2 regions of the Streptomyces sp. NPDC045026 genome follow, and region 1 is predicted to be linked to the other one. Evidence: riboswitches for the same ligand, from Rfam matches in the RefSeq annotation. Region 1 holds a riboswitch; the other holds the start of a gene.
The links. Region 1 has a riboswitch for glycine ahead of gcvT (glycine cleavage system aminomethyltransferase GcvT). Riboswitches for the same ligand answer to the same signal wherever they lie in the genome.
Positions count from the first base shown of each region.

Region 2: linked by a shared signal. The riboswitch ahead of gcvP (aminomethyl-transferring glycine dehydrogenase) and the one ahead of gcvT (glycine cleavage system aminomethyltransferase GcvT) in region 1 are both predicted to bind glycine.

Region 1 is NZ_JBWKIS010000003.1:463,996-471,109, forward strand. Features, by position in the region: gene AC07EJ_RS09500 (L-serine ammonia-lyase) at 1-1,222, opposite strand, end outside; gene glyA (serine hydroxymethyltransferase) at 1,375-2,634, opposite strand; gene gcvH (glycine cleavage system protein GcvH) at 2,648-3,031, opposite strand; gene gcvT (glycine cleavage system aminomethyltransferase GcvT) at 3,123-4,262, opposite strand; glycine riboswitch at 4,310-4,421, opposite strand; glycine riboswitch at 4,422-4,525, opposite strand; gene AC07EJ_RS09520 (AAA family ATPase) at 4,663-5,340, shown strand; gene AC07EJ_RS09525 (enhanced serine sensitivity protein SseB) at 5,447-6,214, shown strand; gene AC07EJ_RS09530 (enhanced serine sensitivity protein SseB C-terminal domain-containing protein) at 6,385-7,114, shown strand, end outside.
Region 2 is NZ_JBWKIS010000028.1:6,877-13,990, forward strand. Features, by position in the region: gene ftsR (transcriptional regulator FtsR) at 1-564, shown strand, start outside; gene AC07EJ_RS37345 (bifunctional nuclease family protein) at 651-1,124, shown strand; gene AC07EJ_RS37350 (MerR family transcriptional regulator) at 1,319-1,963, shown strand; gene AC07EJ_RS37355 (DNA polymerase IV) at 2,019-3,449, shown strand; gene AC07EJ_RS37360 (PRC-barrel domain-containing protein) at 3,435-3,818, opposite strand; glycine riboswitch at 3,933-4,029, shown strand; gene gcvP (aminomethyl-transferring glycine dehydrogenase) at 4,214-7,099, shown strand.

The DNA of each region.
Region 1 (7,114 bases):
CGGTGACGGCCTTCGCGGCGGCCATGCCGTTGCGCTCGATGCAGGGGATCTGCACGAGGCCGCCGACCGGGTCGCAGGTCAGGCCGAGGTTGTGCTCCATACCGATCTCGGCGGCGTTCTCGACCTGCTCGGGGGTGCCGCCGAGGACCTCGGCGAGCGCGCCCGCGGCCATCGAGCAGGCGGAGCCGACCTCGCCCTGGCAGCCGACCTCGGCGCCGGAGATGGAGGCGTTCTCCTTGAAGAGCATGCCGATGGCGCCAGCGGAGAGCATGAAGCGGACGACGCCCTCCTCGTCCGCGCCGGGCACGAAGTTGATGTAGTAGTGCAGGACCGCGGGGATGATGCCCGCGGCGCCGTTGGTCGGCGCGGTCACGACGCGGCCGCCCGCGGCGTTCTCCTCGTTGACGGCCATCGCGTAGAGGGTGATCCACTCCATGGCGCGGGCCGTCGGGTCGCCCTCGGCGCGCAGCTGGCGGGCCGAGTTCGCGGCGCGGCGGCGGACCTTGAGGCCGCCGGGCAGGATGCCCTCGCGGGACATGCCGCGCGAGACGCAGGCCTGCATGACGCGCCAGATGTCGAGGAGTCCGGAGCGGATCTCGTCCTCGGTGCGCCAGGCCTTCTCGTTCTCCAGCATCAGCGCGGAGATGGACAGGCCGGTCTCCTTGGTGAGGCGGAGCAGCTCGTCGCCCGTGCGGAAGGGGTACTTGAGGACCGTGTCCTCGGGCACGATCGGGTTCTCGCCGGCCACGGCATCTTCGTCGATGACGAAGCCGCCGCCCACCGAGTAGTACGTCTTCTCCAGGACGAGGGCGCCCTCGTGGTCGTAGGCGAAGATCGTCATGCCGTTGGCGTGGTACGGGAGTGCCTTGCGGCGGTGCAGGACCAGGTCCTCGTCGAAGCTGAACGGGATCTCGTGGACGCCGAGCAGGCTGATCTTCCCGGAGGTCTTGATCGCTTCGACGCGGTCGTCGGCCTTCTCCACGTCGACGGTGCGGGGCGAGTCGCCCTCCAGGCCCAGCAGGACCGCCTTGGGGGTGCCGTGGCCGTGTCCGGTGGCGCCGAGGGAGCCGTAGAGCTCGGCGCGTATCGCGGCGGTGTGGGCGAGCAGGCCCTCGTTCTTGAGGCGGCGCGCGAACATGCGGGCCGCCCGCATCGGGCCGACCGTGTGGGAGCTGGACGGGCCGATGCCGATCGAGAACAGGTCGAAGACCGAGATGGCCACGGGGGAACTCCTAGGTGGGTTTCGGTGGACGCCGTTGTCTGCCGGGGTCGTGCGCAGGGTGCTGCTGGGGGCGGTGCATGGGGCGGGGCACCGCTCTCACTGTCCAGTGTGCGCGGTGCCCCGAACTTTCATACGTACAAATGCGTACGAAACTACTTCAGGCCGGGGTACAGGGGGTATTTGTCGGCGAGGGCGGTGACGCGGGTCTTGAGGGAATCCGCGTCGTACTCCGGCTTGAGGGCCTCGGCGATGATGTCGGCGACCTCGGTGAAGTCCTCGGCCTGGAAGCCGCGGGTGGCCAGGGCCGGGGTGCCGATCCGCAGGCCCGAGGTGACCATCGGGGGACGCGGGTCGTTGGGGACCGCGTTGCGGTTGACGGTGATGCCGACCTCGTGGAGGCGGTCCTCGGCCTGCTGGCCGTCCAGCTCGGACTCGCGCAGGTCGACCAGGACCAGGTGCACGTCGGTGCCGCCGGACAGCACGTTCACGCCGGTGGCGCGGGCGTCGTCCGAGGTCAGGCGGGCGGCGAGGATCTGGGCGCCCTCGATGGTGCGCTGCTGGCGCTCCTTGAAGTCCTCGCTCGCGGCGACCTTGAAGGAGACGGCCTTGGCGGCGATCACGTGCTCCAGGGGGCCGCCCTGGAAGCCGGGGAAGACGGACGAGTTCAGCTTCTTCGCGAAGTCCTTCTTCGCGAGGATGATCCCGCCGCGCGGCCCGCCGAGCGTCTTGTGCGTGGTGGAGGTGACCACGTCCGCGTACTCGACCGGGTTGGGGTGCAGCCCGGCCGCGACGAGGCCGGCGAAGTGGGCCATGTCGACCCACAGGTAGGCGCCGGTCTCGTCCGCGATGCGGCGGAACGCGGCGAAGTCGAGCTGGCGCGGGTAGGCGGACCAGCCCGCGATGATCACCTTGGGGCGGTGCTCCTTGGCGAGGCGCTCGACCTCGGCCATGTCGACCAGGCCGGCCTCGTCGACGTGGTACGCGACCACGTCGAACTGCTTGCCGGAGAAGTTCAGGCGCATGCCGTGGGTGAGGTGGCCGCCGTGGGCGAGGTCCAGGCCCAGGATCGTGTCGCCGGGCTTGGCGAGCGCGAAGAGGGCGGCCTGGTTGGCGGAGGCGCCGGAGTGGGGCTGGACGTTGGCGTACTCGGCGCCGAAGAGGTCCTTCACCCGGTCGATGGCGATCTGCTCGGTGACGTCGACGTGCTCGCAGCCGCCGTAGTAGCGGCGGCCGGGGTAGCCCTCGGCGTACTTGTTGGTCAGGACCGAGCCCTGGGCCTCCATGACGGCGACCGGGGCGAAGTTCTCCGACGCGATCATTTCCAGCGTCGACTGCTGACGGAGCAGCTCGGCGTCGACCGCGGCGGCGACGTCCGGGTCGAGCTCGTGCAGGGGGGTGTTCATGAGCGACATGGTCGTGGTGTCCCTAGTTGCCGGAGCCGGAGAACGCGTCGTACTCGTCCGCGGAGAGCAGGTCCTTCGGCTCTTCCGAGATGCGGACCTTGAACAGCCAGCCGCCCTCGAACGGGGCGGAGTTCACCAGCGACGGGTCCTCCACGACGTCCTGGTTCGCCTCGACGACCTCGCCGGTGACCGGGGAGTACAGGTCGCTGACGGACTTGGTCGACTCGAGCTCGCCGCAGGTCTCGCCCGCGGTCACCGTGTCACCGACCTCGGGGAGCTGGGCGTAGACGACATCGCCGAGCGCGTTGGCCGCGAACTCGGTGATGCCGACCGTCGAGACGCCGTCCTCGGCGCCCGACAGCCACTCGTGCTCCTTGCTGTAGCGCAGCTGCTGGGGGTTGCTCATGATCTGAATTCTCCTGTACGCGGGTGGGTGCTGCGGAACGAGAGGGGTGTGCGCTGGGTTACTTCCGGCGCCCCCTGTGAGGACGGTCGGGCTACTTCTGGCGCTTGTAGAACGGCAGCGCCACGACCTCGTACGGCTCGTGGGCGCCGCGGATGTCCACGCCGACGCCCTCCGTGCCCGGGGCGGCGTGTGCCGCGTCCACGTAGGCGATGGCGATCGGCTTGCCGAGCGTGGGGGAGGGGGCGCCGGAGGTGACCTCGCCGATCACCTGGCCGTCGGCGACCACGGACATCCCGGCGCGCGGCACCCGGCGGCCCTCGGCGATCAGACCGACGAGCTTGCGCGGCGGAGCGGTCTCGGCGCGCAGGGCCGCGGCCTCGAGCGCCTCGCGGCCCACGAAGCGGCCCTCGTTGCCCGTCTTCTCGAACTTCACGACGCGGCCGAGACCGGCGTCGAACGGGGTCAGCGCCGTCGTCAGCTCGTGCCCGTACAGCGGCATGCCCGCCTCCAGGCGGAGCGTGTCACGGCAGGAGAGGCCGGCGGGGACGAGGCCCACCGGCGCGCCCGCGTCGGTCAGCGCCTGCCACAGCTTCTCGGCGTGCTCCGGGGCGACGAACAGCTCGAAGCCGTCCTCGCCGGTGTAGCCGGTGCGGGCGATGAGGGCCGGGACGCCGGCGACGGTGCCGGGCAGGCCCGCGTAGTACTTGAGGCCGTCCAGGTCGGCGTCCGTGAGGGACTTCAGGATGCCGGGGGACTCGGGGCCCTGGACGGCGATCAGCGCGTAGGCGTCGCGGTCGTCACGGACCTCGGCGTCGAAGCCGGCGGCGCGCTCGGTGATCGCGTCGAGGACGATCTGCGCGTTGCCCGCGTTGGCGACGACCATGTATTCAGGAAGACCGGCGTCGTGCTCGCCCAGGCGGTAGACGATCAGGTCGTCGACGATCCCGCCGTCCTCCTGGCAGATCATGGTGTAGCGGGCGCGGCCGGGGCCGATCGTGGACATGTTCCCGACGAGGGCGTAGTCCAGGAGGTCGACGGCCTGCGGCCCGGTGACGGTGATCTCGCCCATGTGTGAGAGGTCGAAGAGGCCCGCCTTGGTGCGGACCGCGAGGTGCTCGTCGCGCTCGCTGCCGTACCGCAGCGGCATGTCCCAGCCGGCGAAGTCGGTCATCTTCGCGCCCAGCGAGCGGTGCAGGGCGTCGAGGGCGGTCTTACGGGGGACGTTGCTCATGAGTGGTGCTCCAGGATCCCAGGCATGACAGACGAGGGCGATGGTCTTCCTCCCCATCTGTCATCGGAACCTGAGAGGTTCGCCGGCGCCACACGTACGGGTGGTCGCGGCTTGCACCTTGGGTGGAGCGGCCGAGGGCCGCCCGCTTTTCAGATATGCCTCGCCCGCGCGGTACGGGGCCTGAGAGATTCAAGGGAGGAACTTGCTCCTTCGGCGCCCCCGGGGACGCGTAGGCGTCCGGGGAGCTCTCCCGCGCGGATTCAAGCGGCCGGTATGCAGTTGGTCGTGCTCTTGGCGCGCACATCATTGCATGCCGACCGTACGGGGAAACCACTTGTACGGCATTACCGTCTCTTTACACTTGGCGGGCAAGGGTGGCGTGACCGGAGCGGGGAGGACGATCACGGTGCACAAGGCAGTGGCGGGTGCGTACGCGGCGACAGGGGTCGCGCAACGGGCGGTGTCCCGCCCCGGGCCGTTGGCAGGGCGCGGTCCCGTCGTCAGGGATCTGCGCGGCAGGCGCGGGCGTACCCCGCGCCGTCTCGGCTTCGCGCGGGGTGACCTGATCGTGGTCTCGGGGCTCCCGGGCAGCGGCAAGTCCACGCTGATGAGCCGCGTGGTCGGCGGCGGGGGAGCCGTGCGTATCGACTCGCAGGACACCCGCGACCGCTGGGCGGCCCGGCTGCCACGGCTGCTCCCGTACGCCGTGTACCGCCCGCTCGTACGGCTCGCGCACTTCGTCGGGCTGCGGCGGGCCCTGCGCTCGGGTGGCAGCGTCGTCCTGCACGACTGCGGCACGCAGGCCTGGGTGCGGCGCTGGCTGGCCAGGGAGGCCGGGCGGCGCGGCGCGGATCTGCACCTGATGCTGCTCGACGTCGACGCGGACACGGCGCTCGCGGGCCAGCGGGACCGCGGCCGCGGGGTCTCGCGCTACGCGTTCGCCCGGCACCGCCGCGCGGTCGCGGTCCTGGTGCAGTCGGCCGAGCGCGGTGACCTGCCGTGGGGCTGCGCGTCCGCCGTGCTGCTCGACCGGGACGCGACGGATGTGCTGAACGGGATCGGGTTCGAGGGGAGTTGAGCGACCGTGACCCTCTGTGCGCAGGTGGATGCGGAGGGTGCCGTGTCACTTGTACGCGCTAGGGTTCGGCCGCAGACAGAGCGGTTCCAGAGCGGGTGGTAGGCACATGGACATTCCGGCGCAGGCTCACGCACACCCGTACGGCGGGTGGCCGGCCAACGAGCTGGAGGAGGTGCTCGCCGCCTCCCTCGGGGTCGGCTCGGCGGGCGGACGGATCGTCGAGGTCCTCGGGCGCAGCCAGGTGTGGATACCGCTGCCCCAGGGCGGCGGGCCCGGCAGCCCGAACCTCGACCTGCCGACGCTGGAGATCGAGGGCCAGGCCTATGTGCCCGTCTTCAGCTCGGAGGAGCAGTTCCTCGCGGTCGTCGGCGACCGGATGGGCTGCACGGTCGCGCCGGCCGTCGAGTTCGCGCGCGGGCTGCCCCCGCAGGTCGGGATCGCGGTGAACCCGGACGGCGCCGTCGGCATCCCGCTCCCCCCGCCCGCCGTCGCCGAGTTGTGCAAGTCGGGGCGTACGCCGCTGGACGGGCCCGCCGCGGGCGGCCGGGTCAGCCTCTACGAGCCCGACTGGCAGGAGGACCCGGTCGACTTCCTGGCCGCCGTGCGCGAGGAGTTCGAGGCGGCAGGCGTCGTGCTCACCGCCCGCCGCTGCCTCGCCAGCGTCGAGGGCGGCGACCCGCTCCTCTTCGTCGGCGTCGAGGTGTCGCAGTGGGAGGGTCCCGCGCGCAACCTGCCCATGGACGCCCTGGGCCGCGCCCTCGGCCGGGCCCCGGCGCCCTGGCCGGTGAACCTCGTCCTGCTCGACATCACCCAGGACCCGGTCGGTGACTGGATGCGCGCCACGCTGCGGCCGTTCTACACGCAGGGTCACTGAAAGCCCGGCGCCGGTCCCCGTTCGGGGACGGCACGGGAATGCGGTCGACCGCGCGTACGTCAAGTCGGTGTCAGGATCGCCGCTTAAGCTGGTTTCATGACCTGTCTGGGCGGTCCCGCCGCGGGGAGCGGGTCGAAATCGTCGGGTACGTCACGAAGGGGCGGTTACGGGTGAGTGCGTCGGGCACGGCCGCGGCCGGTCAGGTCGAGCACATGCTGCGCCAGGTGACGCCGGGGCGTTACGACGCCTACGAGGCGCTGCTCAACGCGCTCGCGGACGCGGGCACCGGCCAGGTGTGGATGCTGCTCTGGCACGGCCAGGCCGGATCCCCCGACGCGCAGTACGGGAACATGGAGGTCGAGGGCTTCTCGTACGCCCCCTGTGTCACCTCCGCCCAGGAGCTGTCCGCCTCCGGCTGGAGCCGCGCCTACGAGGTCGTCGGCGGTGTCGACGCGGCCCGCACGCTCTACCCCGACCACTACGGCCTCTGGCTCAACCCGCACGCGCCCGGCGGCGGCGTCGGCATCCCGTGGCTCGACCTGCGCCGGATCGCGGGCGGCCTCGACCGTCAGCCCGCCGGGCCCCTGCGCCTGAGCGACCCCGCCATCGAGATCCCGCAGTTCTACGCCCTGCTCACGCAGAACGCGCACCGCACCACCGCGATCCGCTCGCTGCGCCGCGCCTGGGTCCAGCCCACGCTCGGTGCGCCCTATCTGGCGATCGGCCTCGATGTGTACGACACGTCGCCGGTGTCCGTGGACGCGGTGCGCGCGATGATGCAGCAGTCGGTCGTCGCCGTGCCCGAGGGACTGCCCGTCTCCACGGTCGCGATGTCCGACGAGCACGACCCCGTCGCCATGTGGCTGCGCGCCAACGCCCGCCCGTTCTACGACCGCGAGG
Region 2 (7,114 bases), on a different contig from region 1:
CGCAAGTTCAGCCCGGACGACGTCGAGCGACTCGCGCACGTACTGCGCATGCAGCGGGACCACTACCTGCCGCTGAAGGTCATCAAGGAACAGCTCGACGCCCTGGAACGGGGGGAAGCGATCACGCTGCCCTCTCCGGCGCGACAGGGCGAGGGAGAGGACGGTCAGGCCCTGGGGGGCGGCGAGGGCCCGACAGTGGCCCGTGTGGGCCGTGACGAGTTGCTTGCCGCCGCCGGGATCGAGTCTCCCGAGCTCGACGAGTGGGAGTCGTACGGCCTCATCGCGCCGCTCCCCGACGGCGGATACGACGCGGAAGCGGTCACGGTCGCCGAGCTGGTCATGGAACTGGGCCGCTTCGGGATCGAGCCACGGCATCTGCGGGCCATGAAGGCCGCGGCCGACCGGGAGGCAGGTCTGGTCGACCAGGTCGTCGCACCCCTGCGACGGCACCGCAATCCCCAGACCAGGGCGCACGCCCAGGCCCGCGCGAAGGAGCTGGCAGGGCTGACCGTGAAGCTTCACGGGGCCCTTGTGCAGACCGCGCTCGGCGTGCGTCTGCCCTGATTCGAGGGGCGCTCGCGCGGTGTGCGACCGGCGATCGACGGGTGCCCGACTACCCAAACCTGCCGGGCACGTCCTAGGGTTGCTGTGTGAACGAGCTCGACGTCGTAGGTGTCCGGGTCGAAATGCCCTCCAACCAACCGATCGTGCTCCTGCGTGAAGTGGGAGGCGACCGCTACCTCCCCATCTGGATCGGACCGGGGGAGGCGACGGCCATCGCCTTCGCACAGCAGGGCATGGCTCCCGCACGCCCGCTGACGCACGACCTTTTCAAGGACGTGCTGGAGGCGGTCGGGCAGGAGCTCACGGAAGTACGCATCACGGACCTGCGCGAAGGCGTCTTCTACGCGGAACTGGTGTTCTCGAGCGGGGTCGAGGTCAGTGCCCGCCCGTCGGACGCCATAGCGCTCGCGCTGCGCACCGGTACGCCGATCTACGGCAGTGACGGTGTGCTCGATGATGCCGGGATCGCGATCCCGGACGAGCAGGAGGACGAGGTGGAGAAGTTCCGCGAATTCCTCGACCAGATTTCGCCCGAGGATTTCGGGACCAACAGTCAGTGACGCGAGCGGCCGTCGGAAGACGGCCGCCGCCGCGCCGGTGGCACGGCCGGACCATTCGGCTAGCCTTTCCCCGCGGTGAGGTACGGGAAACCACTCGTAGGGTGATTATCACTCGGCGTGCCGAGTGTGGCGATCGTTGACGCACCCCTGGTGACTGCCTACCGTCGAGAAGGCAGGTCAATGAGGAGGTCGGCGTGAGAAGCAGCGGCGACGGTACGGCTGGGGGCGTCGGACACAGTCCGGCGGAGAGCGGCCCGTACTCGCTTCACGGCCACGCGGCCGATCACATTCCGCGTCGGCCGACGGTGTTGCCGGTGGTCGCTCAGGGGGCTGATGAGGCGACGCCCGAGCAGGTCGGATACCGGGGACCCACCGCGTGCGCGGCGGCCGGTATCACCTATCGGCAGCTGGACTACTGGGCGAGGACCGGACTGGTCGAGCCGAGTGTGCGCCCCGCCCACGGGTCGGGGACCCAGCGGCTCTACAGCTTCCGGGACGTCGTCGTCCTGAAGATCGTGAAACGGTTCCTGGACACCGGTGTCTCGCTGCAGAACATCCGCACTGCGGTGCAGCACCTGAGGGAGCGCGGCTTCGGCGATCTGGAGCGGCTGACCCTCATGAGCGACGGCGCCACGGTCTACGAGTGCAGCTCGCCGGCGGAGGTCCATGATCTGCTTCAGGGCGGTCAGGGGATCTTCGGCATCGCCGTCGGCGTGGTATGGCGGGACGTCGAGAGCGCCCTGTCGCAGCTGCACGGGGAGCGCATCGACACCGGCGAGACCCTCCTCGGGAACAACCCGGCCGACGAGCTGGCGAGACGGCGCAACCGCGCGGTGTGAGCGCGGCCGATGCGTCCGTCGGGGATTGTCAGTGCCGTAGGGCAGCATCGGACATGTGAGAACCGCGCCCACGATTCTGCATCTCGACATGGATGCCTTCTACGCCTCCGCGGAGCAGGCGTCGAAGCCGAGTCTGCGCGGGAAAGCCGTGGTCGTGGGCGGGATCGGGCCTCGTGGGGTGGTGGCCACTGCCTCGTACGAGGCCCGTGTGTTCGGGGTGCACTCCGCGATGCCGATCGGGCAGGCGCGCAGACTCGCGCCCAATGCCGCGTACCTCGTGCCGCGCTTCCGGCTGTACCGGGAGGTCAGTGAGCAGGTGATGGGGCTGCTGCGGGAGCTGTCGCCGCTGGTGGAGCCGCTGAGCCTCGACGAGGCCTTCGTCGATCTGGAGGCCGGTGAGGTGGCCTGGGACGCCGCGTCGGCGCGGCTCGTCGGTGAGCGGCTGCGGGAGGAGATCCGGGCCGTGACCGGGCTGACCGGGTCGGTGGGGATCGCGGCGTCGAAGATGCTGGCGAAGATCGCCTCCGAGGAGGCGAAGCCGGACGGTCTGGTGCTGATCGTGCCCGGCACCGAGCGCGCCATGCTCGGGCCCATGCCGGTGCGCACGCTGCCCGGCGTGGGGCCCGCGACCGGCGACCATTTGAGACGCGCCGGCATCACGACCGTCGAGGAGATCGCCGAGGCCGGCGAGGACGAGCTGGTACGGCTGCTGGGGAAGTCGCACGGGGCCTCGCTCTACGCCATGGCCCTCGCGCACGACGACCGGCCCGTGGTGGCCGAGCGGGACGCCAAGTCGGTGTCGGTCGAGGACACGTACGACGTGGACATCCATGACCGGGTGCGGGTGCGGACGGAGGTCCAGCGGCTTGCCGAGCGGTGCGTGCAGCGGCTGCGGGGGGCGGAGCGGTCCGGGCGGACCGTGGTCCTCAAGGTGCGGCGTTACGACTTCTCCACGCTGACGAGATCCGAGACCCTGCGCGGGCCCACCGACGACCCCGCCGTGGTGCGGGAGGCGGCGGCCCGGCTCCTGGAGTCCGTGGACACGACGGGTGGGGTGCGGCTGCTCGGTGTGGGGGTGACCGGTCTGGCCGACTACACGCAGGAGGACCTGTTCGCGCAGGCGCGGGCGCAGGCCGAGGCCGAGGCCGAGGCGCACGCGGCCGAGGGTGAGGGTGAGACGGAAGGGGCGGCTGGTGCGGGGGAGAAGGGGCATTCGGCCGCGGAAGAGGTCGTGGAGACCGCGGACCGGCGCTGGGTGGCCGGGCACGACGTGCGGCACGAGGAGTTCGGGCACGGGTGGGTGCAGGGCAGCGGGCTCGGGCGGGTGACGGTGCGCTTCGAGACGCCGTACTCGGAGCCGGGGCGGGTGCGGACCTTCCGCACGGACGACCCCGCTCTCGTGCCCGCGGAGCCGCTGCCGCTGGTGGAGGGCGGGGCCGGGCTCGTTCCGGCCCGGGAGGGGGATGCCGGGTCAGGTGTCGTCTGAGTTGCCGGCGATCTTGCCGAAGTCGTGGTCCTGAGGGGGCTCGGGGTCGTCCGGGGCCGTGATGTCGAGACCGTAGTGGTGGTAGAGCTGGAGCTCCTGTTCGGGGGAGAGGTGACGGCCGACCCCGAAGTCGGGGGCGTCCTTGATCAAGGAGCGTTCGAAGGGGATGCGCAGAGTGCCTTCGACCAGCTCGCTCGGCTCCAGGGGGACGAAGGCGTCCCGGCTGAACAGGCCTGTGCGTATCGCCGCCCACTCCGGGACCCCGGTCGCGTCGTCGAGGTAGACCTCGTCGACGGTCCCGATCTTGGCTCCGTTGCGGTCGAACGCCTTGCGGCCGATCAGGTTGCGCGGATCGACATCGGTCTGCACGGGGCCCTCCAGCTGCTCGCAACTCATCCGTAAGCACTACCAAAGTGCACATTGGTGACGGCGGCCACTCGAAGCCGGGGGCATTGTTGCCGCTGGTAGGCTGGCGATGGCTGCTGACCCTGTGCGGGAGAGTCCTCCGGTATGACACCGGAGGCGCCGAAGGAGCAACTCCTCCCCGGAATCTCTCAGGCCCCTGTACCGCACGGACGAGGTCACTCTGGAAAGCAGGGCGGGCGTTCAGGCCTCCGCCCTCACCGACGGTGAAAGTCGGCATGCCCTTCGTGATGTGGGGCGCGCCGGTGAAGCTCTCAGGTTGAGATGACAGAGGGGGAGGCCGTTCGGGCACCCGCGCCGTGGTGCCCCTCGCAGGTCGCAATGACCAGGAGGCCTCCGCAATGACCGCCAACCGTATTCCGCTCTCCCAGCTGGAGCAGGGAATCCCCTTCGAGCAGCGCCATATCGGTCCGGATGAAGCAGCGCAGGCCAAGATGCTCGCGCAGGTCGGGTACGGCTCGCTCGACGAGCTGACGGCGGCCGCGGTGCCGGACGTGATCAAGAGCGCCGAGGCACTCGATCTTCCCGGGGCCCGCACCGAGGCAGAGGTGCTCGCCGAACTTCGCTCGCTCGCGGACCGCAACCAGGTCCTCGACTCGATGGTCGGACTCGGCTACTACGGCACCTTCACGCCGCCCGTCATCCTGCGCAACGTCATGGAGAACCCGGCCTGGTACACGGCGTACACGCCCTACCAGCCGGAGATCTCGCAGGGCCGGCTCGAGGCGCTGCTCAACTTCCAGACGATGGTCGCCGAGCTGACGGGTCTGCCGACCTCGGGAGCCTCGCTGCTCGACGAGGGCACGGCCGCCGCCGAGGCCATGGCGCTGTCCCGGCGCATCGGCAAGGTCAAGAACGGCGCCTTCGTGGTCGATGCGGACGCGCTGCCGCAGACCATCGCCGTGATCCAGACGCGTGCCGAGCCGACCGGTGTCGAGGTCGTCGTCGCGGACCTGTCCGACGGCATCCCGGCCGAGGTCGCCGAGCGCGGCGTCGTCGGCGTCCTGATCCAGTACCCGGGCGCCTCGGGTGCCGTGCGCGACATCAAGCCGGTCATAGAGCAGGCCCACGAGCTGGGCGCCGTCGTCACGGTCGCCGCCGACCTGCTCGCCCTCACGCTGCTGACCTCGCCCGGTGAGCTCGGCGCCGACATCGCCGTCGGTACGACGCAGCGCTTCGGTGTCCCGATGGGCTTCGGCGGTCCGCACGCCGGCTACATGGCCGTCCGCGAGAAGTTCGCCCGCAGCCTGCCCGGCCGCCTCGTGGGCGTCTCCGTCGACGCCGACGGCAACAAGGCGTACCGCCTCGCCCTGCAGACCCGTGAGCAGCACATCCGGCGCGAGAAGGCCACCAGCAACATCTGTACCGCTCAGGTGCTGCTCGCCGTCATGGCCGGCATGTACGCCGTCTACCACGGGCCCGACGGCCTCAAGGGCATCGCGCGGCGCACGCACCGGTACGCGACGCTGCTCGCCGAGGGACTCAAGGCCGGCGGGGTCGAGGTCGTGCACGGCGCGTACTTCGACACCGTGACCGTGAAGGCCGCGGGCCGGGCCGCCCAGATCGTGGGCGCCGCGCGTGAAGGGGGCGTCAACCTCCACCTCGTGGACGCCGACCACGTGTCCATCTCGTGTGACGAGACCACGACGCGTACCCAACTGGGTGCCGTCTGGACCGCGTTCGGTGTCGACGCCGATGTCGAGGCGCTCGACGCCTCGGCCGAGGACACGCTGCCTGCGGGCCTTCTGCGGGGCGACGACTACCTGACGCACTCCGTGTTCCACGCGCACCGCTCCGAGACCTCGATGCTGCGCTACCTGCGCAAGCTGGCCGACCGTGACTACGCGCTCGACCGCGGCATGATCCCGCTGGGCTCCTGCACGATGAAGCTCAACGCGACGACGGAGATGGAGCCGGTCACCTGGCCCGAGTTCGGCCAGCTGCACCCCTTCGCGCCCGCCGAGCAGGCGCAGGGCTACCTCACGCTCATCCGTGAGCTGGAGGAGCGCCTCGCGGAGGTCACCGGCTACGACAACGTGTCGCTCCAGCCGAACGCCGGTTCGCAGGGCGAGCTGGCCGGTCTGCTCGCCGTCCGCGGCTACCACCGCGCCAACGGCGACGACCAGCGCACCGTCTGCCTCATCCCGTCGTCCGCGCACGGCACGAACGCCGCGAGCGCCGTGATGGCCGGCATGAAGGTGGTCGTCGTGAAGACGGCCGACGACGGCGAGATCGATGTCGTGGACCTGCGCGCCAAGATCGAGCAGTACGCCGACGAGCTCTCCGTCCTGATGATCACCTACCCGTCGACGCACGGCGTGTTCGAGGAGCACGTCGCCGACATCTGCGCGCAGGTGCACGACGCCGGCGGTCAGGTCTATGTCGACGGCGCCAACCTGAACGCCCTGGTGGGCCTCGCCAAGCCGGGCCACTTCGGCGGCGACGTCTCGCACCTCAACCTGCACAAGACGTTCTGCATCCCGCACGGCGGCGGCGGTCCGGGCGTCGGCCCGGTCGGTGTCCGCGCGCACCTCGCGCCGTACCTGCCCAACCACCCGATGCAGCCCGCCGCCGGTCCCGAGACCGGCGTCGGTCCGATCTCCGCGGCGCCGTGGGGCTCCGCGGGCATCCTGCCGATCTCTTGGGCGTACGTGCGTCTCATGGGCGGCGAGGGTCTCAAGCGGGCCACGCAGGTCGCGGTGCTCAGCGCCAACTACATCGCCAAGCGTCTCGAGGCGCACTTCCCGGTGCTGTACACGGGCCCCGGCGGCCTCGTCGCGCACGAGTGCATCATCGATCTGCGTCCGATCTCGAAGGCGACCGGAGTCAGCGTCGACGACATCGCCAAGCGCCTCATCGACTACGGGTTCCACGCCCCGACCATGTCGTTCCCGGTGGCCGGAACGCTGATGATCGAGCCGACCGAGAGCGAGGACCTGACCGAGCTGGACCGGTTCTGCGAGGCGATGATCGCCATTCGCGGGGAGATCGAGAAGGTCGGTTCGGGCCGGTGGCCCGCCGAGGACAACCCGCTGCGCAACGCCCCGCACACCGCGGCCGCGCTCGGCGGCGAGTGGGAGCACGCGTACAGCCGCGAGGAGGCCGTCTTCCCCGCCGGTGTCGTGGCCGCCGACAAGTACTGGCCGCCGGTGCGCCGCATCGACCAGGCGTACGGCGACCGGAATCTCGTCTGCTCGTGCCCGCCCATGGACGCGTACGAGAACTGATACACACGCTGACAT